2 linked regions of the Solidesulfovibrio magneticus RS-1 genome follow. The protein of the gene in region 1 interacts with the protein of each later gene in a pairwise test. Links are inferred from orthologs where the notes say so. Each region holds a gene or a part of one and is shown in the gene's direction. Other genes may lie near its edges.

The links.
Region 2: the proteins of rimP (region 1) and rpsL interact in binary tests that used the Escherichia coli proteins (3 or more experiments, as listed by UniProt). The link is inferred for Solidesulfovibrio magneticus RS-1 from one-to-one orthologs.

Annotation. Positions count from the first base shown.
Region 1 is NC_012796.1:3,569,485-3,576,427, forward strand. The notes cover bases 4,065-6,943. They hold rimP (ribosome maturation factor RimP), read left to right. Parts: upstream 4,065-5,158; coding sequence 5,159-5,728; downstream 5,729-6,943. Other genes in these bases: flgF (flagellar basal-body rod protein FlgF), read right to left, coding at 4,065-4,845; nusA (transcription termination factor NusA), read left to right, coding at 5,725-6,943. In the rest of the region: DMR_RS15090 (flagellar basal body P-ring protein FlgI), read right to left, coding at 118-1,239; DMR_RS15095 (flagellar basal body L-ring protein FlgH), read right to left, coding at 1,393-2,118; flagellar basal body P-ring formation chaperone FlgA, read right to left, coding at 2,170-3,144; flagellar basal-body rod protein FlgG, read right to left, coding at 3,251-4,033; more of flgF, read right to left, coding at 4,060-4,064.
Region 2 is NC_012796.1:1,331,093-1,337,935, forward strand. The notes cover bases 4,065-6,843. They hold rpsL (30S ribosomal protein S12), read left to right. Parts: upstream 4,065-5,157; coding sequence 5,158-5,529; downstream 5,530-6,843. Other genes in these bases: DMR_RS05555 (hypothetical protein), read left to right, coding at 4,370-4,987; rpsG (30S ribosomal protein S7), read left to right, coding at 5,551-6,021; fusA (elongation factor G), read left to right, coding at 6,040-6,843. In the rest of the region: DMR_RS05530 (ABC transporter ATP-binding protein), read left to right, coding at 1-533; DMR_RS05535 (ABC transporter ATP-binding protein), read left to right, coding at 533-1,261; DMR_RS05540 (hypothetical protein), read left to right, coding at 1,620-2,864; DMR_RS05545 (diacylglycerol kinase), read left to right, coding at 3,194-3,586; DMR_RS05550 (hypothetical protein), read right to left, coding at 3,749-4,063. UniProt on the Escherichia coli protein: With S4 and S5 plays an important role in translational accuracy. Interacts with and stabilizes bases of the 16S rRNA that are involved in tRNA selection in the A site and with the mRNA backbone.

The DNA of each region.
Region 1 (6,943 bases):
CCTCCCCTGCCCCGCCGGTTGCGCAACAAAACGCCCCGGCGGTCCGTGACGGACGCCGGGGCGGCGATGCCTTTTCTGGCGAACGGCGCGGCGCGCGCCGGCCCGGCAGCGGCCGGACTAGTTGACTTCGAGGTCGGCCGAGAGCGCCCCCGAGGCTTCCAAGGTGCGCAGGACGCTGATGAGGTCGCGCGGCGTGGCCCCCAGGGCGTTTAACCCTTCGACCAGTTCTTGCAGGGTCGCGCCCTCGATCATCTTGAGCTTCCTGTTCTCCTCGTTGACCGCGATATTGGTCTCGGGCGTGACCACGGTGCGGCCGTTGGAGAACGGCAACGGCTGGGACACGTCGGCCGATTCCTGGACCTGGATCTGGAGGTTGCCGTGGGTGACGGCCACCGGCGAAATCTGGACGTTTTGGCCCAGCACCACCGTGCCGGTCTTTTCGTCCACCACCACCCTGGCCCGGTGGTCCGGGGTGACGTCGAGATTTTCGATGGAAGCCATGAGCATGGCCAGGTTGCCCTGGTTTTCCGGCGGCACGGCCAACCTGATGGTGCCGGCGTCGATGGCCGTGGCCATGGCCTGGCCCAGGGATTCGTTGACCCGCTTGGCCAGCCGGGTGGCCGTGGAAAAGTCGGGATTGCGCAGCGACAGGGTCAGATCGGGCTGGTCGTTGAAGGCAAAGGGCACGCTGCGTTCGATGTTGCCGCCGCCGGGCACCATGCCCACGGTGGTGATGTTTTTGGACACCGACGCCCCGGCCCCCTGGGCCGACACGCCGCCGACCAGCACCGACCCCTGGGCGATGGCGTAGATGTTGCCGTCAATGCCCTTTAAGGGCGTCACCAGCAGCACGCCGCCAAGCAAGCTCGTGGAGTCGCCAATCGACGACACCGTGACGTCGAGCCGGCTGCCGGCCTTGGACGACACCGGCATCTGGGCCGTGACCATGACCGCGGCCACGTTTTTGGGCTTGAGCGTCGCCTTGTCCACCCGCACGCCCATCTTGTCGAGCATGTTGTAGATGGACTGGACCGTGAAATCCGAGCCGCGCTGGTCGCCGGTGCCGGAAAGCCCGACCACCAGGCCGTAGCCCACGAGCTGGTTCTTGCGCATGCCCGACACCGTGGCCAGGTCCTTGATGCGGGCGCTGTGGGCCGTGTGGACCACGCCAAGCACCAAGGCGGCCAGGATGAGCACGGCCAGCATGGCCGGCAGGCTGTCCGGCATTGCCGCCGTCATGACGGCCAGGGCCGGACGCCGTGTCTTCGCCCTCCGGGCGTTTGCATTGGGTTGCATGTCCATACGCTCCCCTTGGTAATCCTTCTTGTCGTGTCCGTGCGGCCTGAGTCAGGCGGCAGGGACGGCCGAAGCAGTGTTTTGTGTCGCGCCGGGTTAGAACGGCCAGACGTTGTCCAGGATGCGGGTAAGCCAGCCGCTCTTCTGGCGGTCGGCCAGGTCGCCCTCGCCGTAGTATTCGATCTGGCAGTCGGCCAGCATGGTCGACAGCACGGTGTTGTTGGGGCCGATGTCGATGGGCCGCACCAACCCCTTGATGACGATGATCTGGTTTTCGTCGTTGACCCGCGTCTGGCGCGCCCCTTCGACCTGCATCACCCCGCCGGGCAGGATGTTGACGATGCGCGCGCCGATGGAGGCGGTGACGGCCGATTCGCGCTTGGTCTCGCCCTTGCTCTGGAACTTCTGGGCCGTGTTGGTCTTGACGATGGGGTCGCTGCCGATAAGCCCGTTCATGCCGAAGTTGGGGCCGCCGAGCTGGCCGGACAGGTTGCCGGCCACGTTTTTGTTGCTGAAATAGTTCTGCACCCCGAGTTCGTTGCTGGCCGTGCGGTCGTTTTTGGTCTCGGCCTTGAGGTCGGACTTGGAGGTGTCCACGATGTTGACGGTCAGGATGTCGCCGATGCGCCGGGCCCGGGTGTCGTCGAAAAGGAAGGTGGGCTGGCTTTGGCTGTAGATGGAGCCGGGGTTGTCGGCCGGCGGCGGCGCCTTGGCCACGGGCGGCGTCATCTGGGGAGCCGGGGCGGCCTGCTTGGTGGCCGGCGCGCAGCCGACCACGGCGGCGGCGATAAGGGCCAGGGGGATAAGCGGTGTGCGTCTCATGGCGCGTGTTCCTTTGCGTTTCGCGGTCCGTGCGAAGGGACTCTAGGCTTCCTACTGCACCACCACCGTCGTCTTGTCCTTGACGAGGCCGGTGATTTCCTTGGCGAACTTGCTGTTTTTCACGGTGATCTTGCCGCCTGGCGCGCCGTCGGTCATGGCCTCGGCCAGCATGGTCAGGCGCACAGCCCGGCCCTGGTAGATGAGCTTGACCTGATCGCCCCGGACGATAAGCGGCATGGGTTCCATGTCGTCGGCCATGAGGACCTGTCCCGTGCCCACGCCCTTTCTGGCCCGCCATTGCCCGTCGCCCGGCTCGAACACCCGGCCCTTGATCCCGGCCAGGTTGCGGCGTTCGTAGACGTAGGCGATCTGTTCCATGGCGGCGCCGTCCTTGGGCAGAATGTTCTTGATGGCCACCGGCACCCGGCCGAAATGTTCGACCACGGCCTCTGCCGGGGCTTGTTGCAAGATCCTTGCCCCGGGTCCGGTCACCACGTAGCGAAAGGTCGTGCGGCCGGGCTGGAGTTCGGCGGCCTCAACGCCGACGCTGGCGTTGTCGTCGATGAAAAGATGCTCCGGGGCGGAAACCGACAAGAGCTTGGCCTCGGCCCCCAGGGCCGCGACCTTGGGCGTCAAGGTTTCGACGGCCATGGCCCGCAGCTCCTGGCCGGAGACCACCCGCCCCCCCCGCCGTACGGTCAGCTGGCTTGGCAGGGCGTATTCCACCGGCGCGTCGCGCAGGTAATAGCGCAGCCCTTCCATGACCTTGGCCGAAGGGATGACGGATACGCGGCCCACGGCCTCCGGGGCGTACCACAGGGGCGTGGCCCCGAGCACGGCCCAGGCGTCGGCCGGGAATTCGCCGGAAGGTTCGGCGATTTCGGACAACAGCACCCGCTCGCCGGCGGCCGTGGCCGCCTCGCGCACGGCGATCCGCCACAATCCGGCCCCAGCCGGCAGGGCGGCCAGGAGCCAGGCGGCGGCCAGGACGGCGACGGCGAAAATGGTGATGGCGCGGCGTTTCATGGCGACCTCCTTGGCTGTCGGGCCCTCCCCGCGCCGCCGCCCGCCGGTTGCGGGCGGCGGCGGCGGGACGAGCCCCAAATAACGGAACCGGACGACGGACGTCCGCTTAACGCTTGATGTTGACGGCGGTCTGCAACATGCCGTCGGCCGTGGTGATGGACTTGGAGTTGGCCTCGTAGGCGCGCTGGCCGACAATGAGGCCGACCATTTCGTCCACGAGCTCCACGTTGGACATTTCCAGGAACCCCTGGGCCAGGGTGCCGGCGTTCTGGTTGCCGGGAGTGACCTCGTTGGCCGCGCCCGAAGCCTGGCTGGTGGAATAGAGGTTGCGGCCTTCGGCGGTCAGGCCGGCATTGTTGATAAACGTGTAGAGCGGGATGTCGGTGGCGGCCAGCTCGGCGCTGTTGGCGTCGAGGCAGGACAGGTGGCCGTTTTCGGTGATGGTGATGGTCTTGGTTTCGGTGGGCACGGAAAAGGCCGGCTGGAGCGGATAGCCATTGGCCGTGACGATGGTGCCGTCCTGGTTGAGCTTGAACGAACCGGCCCGGGTATAGAGCTCGCGGCCGTTGACGTCGACCTTGAAAAAGCCCTCGCCCTGGATGGCGATGTCGAGCTGGTTGCCGGTGTTTTGCATGTCGCCTTGGGTGAAGAACTTGTGCACCGTCGTCGGCTTGACGCCCAAGCCGACCTGAAGGCCGGTGGGCAGGCGGTTGCCGCCCACGGTCTCGGTGCCGGCCACCTGTAAGGTCTGGTACATGAGGTCCTCGAACTCGGCCCGGCTCTTTTTAAAGCCTACGGTGTTCACGTTGGCCAGGTTGTTGGACATGGTGTCGATTTGCATCTGCATGGCCACCATACCGGTGGAGGCCGTCCACAATGATCGCATCATAACAGTATCCCTCCGGATCCTTGGCCTTACATCTTGTCGGTGCCGACGCGGATGGCCTTGGTGTCAAGTTCGTTGGAGCTGCTCATGACCTTCTGATAGGCTTCGAAGGTGCGCTGGGTTTCGATCATGGAGACCATCTCTTCCACCACCTCGACGTTGGGCTTTTCGAGAAAGCCCTGGGCCACTTCGGTGGTTCCGGCCCGCAGGACCCCTTCCTGGACGGTGGCTCCGGTCTGGGGCATGTAGAGGTTGGCCCCGTATTTCATGAGGGCGTCAGGATTTTGCACGGTGACCACGTCCACCTGGCCGACCTGGGCCCCATCGACGTAGACCGCGCCGTCGCCGCCCACGGAAATCCGGCCCTCTGGCAGTTGAATGGGGCCGCCGCCGCCCAGGACAGGCATATCCTGGTCGTTGACGAGCATCCCCTCGGCCGAACGGTGAAAGGCCCCGTTTCGGGTGTAGTAGGAGTTGCCCTGGCCGGCCGAGACCTTGAAAAAGCCCGGTCCCTGGATGGCCAGGTCCAGCGGGTTGCCGGTGGCCGTCAACGCCCCCTGGGCGAAGTCGATCTGCTGCATGGCCAGGCGGGGCTTGGCAATGAGGTCGGCCCGTGGCAAAAGCTGTTTCTGGCGAATGTCGCCCCGGGGATCCATATGGTAGTCGTGGGCGTAGCGGTAAAAGGTGTCTTCAAAGGAGACCCGGTCGCGCTTGTAGCCCGTGGTGTTGACGTTCGCCAAATTATTGGCGGAGATATTGAGACGCGTTTCCGTTGAGAGTGCGCCGAAAACCGCGCTGTACATGCTCATTTCCATGGAAGCGGTCCTCCTCGGCGCAGTGCTTTGCAACATGCGGGCCAGCCTCGGCCGCCCCGACCGGGCGAAACCCGGCCGAGCCGTCGTCTTTTTTCGCGGGCCGGCCTCGCACAGCTTGACAAACCTCGGCGAAGTGGTATTTCCTCCCATTCGAGCGGGCGTAGCTCAGCTGGTAGAGTACAAGCTTCCCAAGCTTGGTGTCGCGAGTTCGATCCTCGTCGCCCGCTCCAAACCTGAGTCTCCCAACCGAATGGTTGACGTGACGAGGTGGGCCTGACGATCGGTCCACTTTTTTTTTGCTGACAAGGAAATCATGCTTCAGAAAAACGCCGTGGCCGATGCCGTCCGGGATCTTATCGCCCCTTACGCCGCCACCCTGGGCCTTGCGGTCTGGGGGGTGGAGCTGGCTTCGGCCGGCCATCGCCAGCTCGTGCGCCTCTATCTCGATCTGGCCGCCGACACGCCGCGCACGCCCGAACGCCTGGGCGTGACCATCGACGAATGCGCCAGAGTCAGCCGCCACCTCGGCGCGCTTCTTGAGGTCGATGAAATTTTCCACAACCCCTATGTGCTGGAAGTCTCCTCGCCGGGGTTGTCGCGCCGGTTTTTCGAGGCCGGCCAACTGCTCGCCTACGTCGGCCGGGAGATCGAGGCCAAGCTGGCCGTGCCCCGCGAGGGACGCAAGCGTTTCAAGGGCATCCTGTCCGGTGTCTCGGACCAGACCGTGTCCATGACCGTGGACCCCGGGGCCAAGGAATTTTCGATTTCGTTTGATTTTGCCGAGGCGGACAAAATCCGCCTCATCCACGCTTTTGACGCCACACCCGAAGGAGAGGCCGACGGCGACGGCGGGCCGTACGGCAACTCGGAGGCAACCTCATGACCGAACTGAAAAAAGCCATCGATCAGATCAGCAAGGATCGCGGCATCGACCGCGACCTGCTGGTGGACACCCTGGAAGAAGCCGTCCGTTCGTCGGTGATCCGCAAGTACGGCGAGAACCTCGACGTGGAGGTCAGCTACAACGACGAGCAGGGGGAGATCGAGGTCTACCAGTTCAAGGTCGTGGTGGAAGACGACGACGTGGCCGACCCGGCCGCCGAGATCTGCCTGTCCGACGCCAAGGCCATCGACCCCAACGTGGCCCTGGAAGACGAGATGGGCTTCAAGCTCGCCGTCGAGGACCTCGGCCGCATCGCCGCCCAGTCCGCCAAGCAGGTGATCATCCAGCGCATGCGTGACGCCGAGCAGGAGATCATCTACGAGGAATACAAGGACCGTAAGGGCGAAATCATTTCCGGCATCATCCAGCGCCGCGACCGGGCCGGTTGGATCATCAACCTCGGCCGCACCGAGGCGCTTTTGCCCAAGGAAGAGCAGATCCCCCGCGAGCGCTACAAGCGCGGCGACCGGGTCCAGGCCTTTATCATCGAAGTCCTGCCTTCCGGGCGCGGACCCCAGATCATCGTGTCGCGCACCCACGGCGACTACATGAAAGCCCTTTTCGCCCGCGAAGTGCCGGAAGTTTCCGACGGCACGGTCAAGATTGTGGCCGTGGCGCGCGATCCCGGCTCCCGGGCCAAGGTGGCCGTCATCTCCAAGGATCGCGACGTCGATCCGGTCGGCGCTTGCGTCGGCATCCGCGGCTCGCGCATCCAGAACATCGTGCAGGAACTGCGCGGCGAACGCATCGACATCGTGGTCTGGAACCCCGAAATCGCCAGCTACGCCGCCAACGCCCTGTCGCCGTCCCGGGTCACCCGCATTTCCGTCGACGAGGACGAGAAGTCCCTGGAAGTGGTGGTCACCGACGACCAGCTCAATCTGGCCATCGGCCGCAAGGGACAAAACGTCAAACTGGCCGCCAAACTGCTCGGCTGGAAGATCGACATCGTCACCGAATCCCGGTTCCGTGAAGCCAATGCCTCCAAGAAGTTCCTGGAGCAGCTAGCCAGCGTGGCCGAGATCCACGTGGACAACATCATCGCCGCCGGATTTGTCTCCATGGAGCAGCTGGCCGAGGCCGACGACGAGGCCATCGACGCCATCGTCGGCATGACGCCGTCCAAGCGCGACGATCTGCGCGCCGCCCTCAAGC
Region 2 (6,843 bases), 2.2 Mb from region 1 along the record:
GCATTGCCCGGACCTTCCAGAACATCCGCCTGTGGTTCGAGATGACCGTGCTCGACAACATCCGTATCGCCCAGCACCACGCCCTGGGCTACGGGCTTTTCGACTGCTTCCTGCGCACCCCGCGCTACATGCAGCGCGAGCGCGACATCGAGGACCACGCCATGGAGGTGCTCTCCCGCCTGGGTCTGGCCGAGGTGGCGCATGAGCTGCCCAAGAACCTGCCCTACGGCGTGCAGCGGCTGGTGGAGATCGCCCGGGCCCTGTCCATCAAGCCCAAGCTCCTCATGCTCGACGAGCCGGCCGCCGGCCTCAACTCGGCCGACGTCGAGGGGCTGATAAAGCTCATCGGCGACATCCATAGGGACTACGGCATCGCCATCTGGATGATCGAACACCAGATGGACGTGGTCATGTCCCTGTGTTCCTGGATCAAGGTCATCGATTTCGGGGCCACCATCGCCGAGGGCACGCCCGAAGGCATCCAGAACAACCCCGACGTCATCAAAGCCTACCTGGGAGACGATACAATCTGATGCTGCTCTCCGTCCAAAACCTTCGGGTCAAATACGGCAATATCGAAGCCCTTCACGGCATCTCCTTCCACGTCAACCGGGGCGAGATCGTCACGCTCATCGGCGCCAACGGGGCCGGCAAGACCACCACGCTCCTGTCCATCATGCGCCTGCCGCCCCCCGAGGCCCCCAAGGTCATCGAGGGCGACATCCTCTATGAAGGCCAGTCCATCCTCGGTTGGGAGACCCACGACGTGGTGCGCAAGCTCCACATGGACCTCTCCCCCGAAGGCCGGCGCATTTTCGGCAACCTCACCGTCATGGAGAACCTCATCCTGGCCACCTACGCCCGCAAGGACGGGGAAGAGGCCATCGCCCGCGACCTCGACCGGGTGCTGTCGCTTTTTCCGCGCATGTCCGAGCGGCGCAAGCAGCGCAGCGAGTCGCTGTCCGGCGGCGAGCAGCAGATGCTGGCTGTGGGCCGGGCCATCATGACCGGCTGCGACTTCATCCTCCTCGACGAGCCGAGCATGGGGCTGGCCCCGCTGCTCATGTACGAGATGTTCCGCACCCTCAAAAAGCTTAACGAGCTGGGGCTGACCATTTTGCTCATCGAGCAAAACGCCAAGGTGGCGCTCAATTTCGCCCACCGGGGGTACGTGCTGGACACCGGCGAGATCAAGACCTCGGGCACGGCCGAGGAGCTCAAGCACGACCCGGAAGTGAAAAAGGCCTACCTCGGCGGCTAGTGTCGCGTCCCTTAAAAAATACGATAGTATTTTTTAAGAAAAATAAATGGTTTTGGCTTGTTGACTACAAAACACCATAGGCGCTTTTCGCGGACGCGACACTAGGACATCTCCCGTAGCCGCTTCCGCCTCGGCCGTCCAAACCGCGACGCCCCAAAGCCCGGTCGGATACATTCCGGCCGGGCTTTTTATTCTCCGTTGGCCCGAAAACTGCTTGTAACCTCCCGACTGCCGCCTGCGTCGGCGGAAATTTCCCGCTTCCACAAGCTGTTGGTGGAATAATCCGGCATGGACCTTGCCAAGTTTCACTTGGGGTGCGTCCAGATCGGCAAAATTTTCCGCCCCAGGAGGCATGGGCATGAGCATACAAGCCATAGGCCAGGACAATGCCAACAGTTGGCTGGCCCAGATGCTGGCCAGCTATACGGGCCAGACCTCGTCGGCCGCGTCTTCCCTGGAAAGCCTGCTCGGCACGGGCAGCACGACCAGCGACGACACGGCAAGTTCTTCCGCTTCCTCGTCCACCGCAAGCGTCGGCAGTTTCAACGACATCCTGCAAGCCCTGCTGTCCGGCAACGGGTCCGTGGGTTACGACATGACCACCGGGACGCTGACGGATTTGAGCGGTTCGACCCTGACCGGGGTCATGGGGCCGCCTCCCCCGGGCGAAGGGATGGATGGGATCAGCCGCGAGGTCACGGAAACCGAAAACGAGGACGGCAGCCTGTCGCGTTCCGTCACCATGACCGATGCCGACGGCAATGTGGTCGGCACGGAAACCACCACCCAGAACGCTGACGGCTCGTACAGCACGGTCATGACCATGGTCCAGGCCGACGGCACGACGACCACCCGCACCATGACCGGGGCCTATGACGCCGACGGCAACTTCGTTGAGAAAAACACCCTGACGGCCGCCGACGGCACGGTGCTCGAATCCGGCACGGTGACCACGGCGCAGGATGGGTCCTTCACCTCGACCATGACCGTCACCGACGCCGAAGGCCGGACCTCCACCCGCACGGCTTCAGGCGAATACGCCGACGACGGCAGCTTCACCGTTATAAGCAGCCTGGCCGCCGCTGACGGCACGATCCTGGAGACCGGCACGGAGACGACCGCTGCCGACGGCTCGTACACCAGCACCGTCACCCGCACCGGCCCGGACGGCAACACGGTGACCGAAACCGCCTCCTATGACGCCGAGGGCACGCTGCTTTCGTCCAGCACCTCGACCACGACCTCGGGGTCCGGCGCGACCGCTTCTTCAGACAGCTCAAGCGGTTCTTCAGGAAGCTCGTCAAGCAGTTCCGACAGCGAAGAGACCACCACCACGGTGACCACGGCCTTCACCACCGAAGGCATGGAGCAGACCACGGTAGTGACCGACGCCGACGGCAACATCGTCAGCAAGACGGTCAAGGAGTTTCCCTTCTCCGCCGATGCCGAAGGACAGTCCTTCGGGGCCACCGAAGCGAGCAAGGACGGCCTGTCCTCCATGCTCGACCAGTACGCCAAGGGCCGCTACGGCGCGGACCGTTACGCCGCCATGGCCGCTTCCGGGGAGTCTGGCGGACAAAGCGGCTTTTCCGCCCAGGCCTAGGCCGGCGACAGACGCCGGCTCCGTACAAGGAAGTCGTCGAGACCCCCTTTCGGCACAGCCGAAGGGGGGTCTTGCTGTTGGCAAGGCCGTCGAGGGGACTGCCTTGTCAAGGGCGGGCTAGACGATGGCGCCTGGGGTTCACTCGTGGCGGGCAAGCCGAGGTTCTGGCCTAGCCAGTGCACTGGGCCACATGGCAGGGATTGAGGGCACACGTCAAAAGGAAGCCGGGGAGGGCGCGAAGAGACTGCAGCGACTTGCCGGGACGACGTGGCTCGGGTAGCAGGGGAGGGGAGTCGGCGCCCTGCGCCGGCAGGCATGAAGGAGAGGCGATGCGCAACAAATTTCTAGGAACCGGCGAGCCGGGCTGGCATCCGGTGCGCAAGGTCAGGGTGGTGCTCTCCGGGCTGCGTTTTGCCGTGCTCTACGACGGCAGCGTGGCCTGGAAAGTGGTGGTCTCAACGGTGGTGCTGGCCCTTTTCGGCGCAACCGGCCATTGGCGGGATTTCCTGCTCATGCTTGTGGCTACGGGGCAAATGTTGGCGGCCGAGTTGCTCAATTCCGCCGTGGAAGGGGTGTGCGATTTCCTGGTCAGCCAGGAGGACCGGCGCATCAAGGCCATCAAGGACATGGCGGCGGCCGCCGCCGGCATCGCCATCCTATTTTGGGGCTTGGTGCTCGTCTGGGAAGCCGGCCGGCTGGTCGGGGCCTGGCCCGGCCCCTAATGTCGCGTCCGGGAAAAGGGTATATGGTGTTTTGTAGGCAACAGGCTGAACCCATGGATTTTTCTTAAAAAATACCATCGTATTTTTAAGAGACGCGACACTAGCCGGGCCGGCTCGTGTCACGTCCCGTACAACGCAGCCATGTTATTAAAAGGATGTGAACTAGAATTTATCCTTGGCCTTGGCGAAGGCGGCCTTGAGGTCTCCCAGGGCCTGTTCCATGCCGTGGCGCAGTTCGACCATGGCGTCTCCCCCGCCCTTGCGCAGCAAGGTCAGCTTGTAGCGGGCCTTGTCGTATTTCTCCAGCAGCGCTTCGAGATCGCCGGACCAACGGTCGAAGAAATCCTGGCCCTTGTCTTTGGCTTCGGCCCGGGCGGCCTCGATTTTGGCCTTGTAGGCGGCCAGCTGTTCCTCCAGGCTGACGCCGAAACGGTCCTTGTCGTCCATGGCGGCCTCCTTGACGGTTACGATGTGCATGATCCTTAGCCCAGGGCTGGGGGCAGGGCAAGCGGAGCGGTCGGAAATTCCGGGCCGATTGTGCTGGGAAGTCTTGCTCTTCGCGAAACCCTTTGCTAAACGGCATAAAGGTCGTTCCGGGCGGGGACGGCGTTCGGGGGAGAAAACGCTGCTCCGCCCCTGGTCAAGGCCCGAAGGCGTTCTTATGTTGTTCGAGAAACGGCGTATCCATCAACCACGGAGCCGGAGCGCTTCGGATAAGGATCAGGTCGTTTTCGCCATCGGATTGTTTTGGGACAACAAGACGTGTTTGCAAGGAGGAAGGCCATGAACGCGCAACTGAAGAAGATCTGGGTCCTGCTTTTGGCCCTGTGCATCGGGTTCGCCGCCCTGCCGGGGAAGTCTCACGCCATCGGCGAGGCCGGCACGTTCCATGTGACGCCGGAGTTCGGCGCTTACGGCACCGGCCAGAAGTCGGTCAATTCCATCATCACCTTTGGGCTTAGCGGCGGCTACTTCGTCATGGACGGCCTGTCCATCGGCCTGGAAGCTCTGGCCTATTCGTTCGACGTGCGCAAGATCGACCGCACCGGCCCGGTGACGAACTTCCTGTACACGGCGGCCAGCAATGACGGCTATTCCAATAACCCCTGGGCGTTTGGCGCCAACGCGCTGATCCGCTACTACCCGGTGCACACCGACAAGGCCGCCTTCTTCATCGGCACCGGCATCGGCGGCCTGTTCTCCGGCGACCGTATTCCCTACTGGGAGAACGGCGGACGCGGCAACTACGCCAACCCCACCCTCCCCGTGGACCTCGGCTTTGCCGTCAACCTGAGCCAGAACGTGGCCTTCGAGCTGACCGGCCGTTACCAGCGCATCGGCTTCGACAACCACGGCATCGATGCCTGGGGTGGTCACGGCGGCATCCGGATCACTTTTTAGGCTGACAAACGTTTTGATCTAGAGTAGAGGGTAAGGCCCTCCCGCCCGCACCGGGTGGGAGGGCCAGTTTTTTCCGAGGCCGGTCCCAGGGGCGCTTGACATGTTGCGCCCGTGGGTCTATAGGCCTCTGTCTTTGCCATACACTACGATTTTTTTGAACGGAGACGGCTATGCCCACGATCAACCAGCTCATCCGCAAGGAACGGGCCAAAGTGTCCAAGCGGCGCAAGACGCCGGCCCTCCAGGCCTGCCCGCAGCGCCGGGGCGTGTGCACCCGCGTGTACACAACCACGCCCAAAAAGCCCAACTCGGCCTTGCGCAAGGTCGCCCGCGTGCGCCTGACCAACGGCATCGAGGTGACCTCTTACATCCCGGGCGAAGGCCACAACCTGCAGGAGCACTCGGTGGTGATGATCCGGGGCGGCCGCGTCAAAGACCTTCCCGGTGTCCGGTATCATATCATCCGCGGTACGCTCGATACGTCGGGCGTGTCTGACCGCCGCCAGAGCCGTTCCAAGTACGGCGCCAAGCGGCCCAAGTAATTTCGGTTCAAGGAGACGCGTATGCCGCGTAAAGGTCCAGTTTCCAAGCGCTCGGTGCTGCCCGATCCGAAGTTCGGCAGCCATCTGATGACGAAGTTCATCAACCGGCTCATGCACGACGGCAAGAAGGGTGTGGCTGAAAACCTCTTCTATCAGGCCGTTGAAGTCCTGGCCGAAAAGTCCGGCGAAGACCCGTTGAAGGCTTTCGAGAAAGCCATCGGCAACGTCAAGCCCCACATGGAAGTCAAACCCCGCCGGGTCGGCGGCGCCACCTACCAGGTTCCCATGGAAGTGCGCCCCGAACGCCAGGTCACCCTGGCCCTGCGGTGGCTCATCAATCAGGCCCGGGCCCGCGGCGAAAAGGGCATGGCGGACAAATTGTCGGGCGAGCTTCTGGACGCCTATCACAATCGCGGCGGCGCCGTGAAAAAGAAAGAGGATACGCACCGTATGGCTGACGCGAACAAGGCGTTTGCCCATTACCGGTGGTAGTCGCTAAAGGATAACGACGTGTCTCGGACCGTACCCATAGAGCGGCAGCGCAATATCGGCATCATGGCCCATATTGACGCCGGCAAGACGACCACCACCGAGCGTATTTTGTTTTACACCGGTGTGTCGCATAAGATTGGCGAAGTGCACGACGGCCAGGCCACCATGGACTGGATGGTGCAGGAACAGGAGCGGGGCATCACCATCACCTCCGCTGCCACCACCTGCTACTGGCGCGATCACCGCATCAACATCATCGACACGCCCGGCCACGTGGACTTCACCATTGAGGTCGAGCGTTCCCTGCGCGTCCTCGACGGCGCCGTGGCCGTGTTCGACGCCGTTGCCGGCGTCGAGCCCCAGACCGAGACGGTCTGGCGGCAGGCTGAGCGGTATCGCGTTCCCCGCATGAGCTTCGTCAACAAGATGGATCGCACCGGCGCGAACTTCTTCCGCTGCGTGGACATGATCCGGGACCGCCTGGGCGCCAAGCCCGTGCCGCTCCAGCTGCCCATCGGGTCCGAAGACAACTTCACCGGCGTGGTGGACATGATCCAGGGCAAGGCCCTGATCTTCGACGACGCCACCATGGGCAAGGAATACGTCACCCAGGAAATCCCGGACAACATGCGGGACCTCTACGACGAATGGCGCCTGCAGATGCTCGAAGCCATCGCCGAAGAGGACGAAGCCCTCATGGAAAAGTACCTCGCGGGTGAAGAACTGACCCCCGAGGAACTTATCGCCGGCGTGCGCAAGGCCACCATCGGTCTGGCCATCTGCCCGGTACTGTGCGGTTCGGCCTTCAAGAACAAGGGCGTG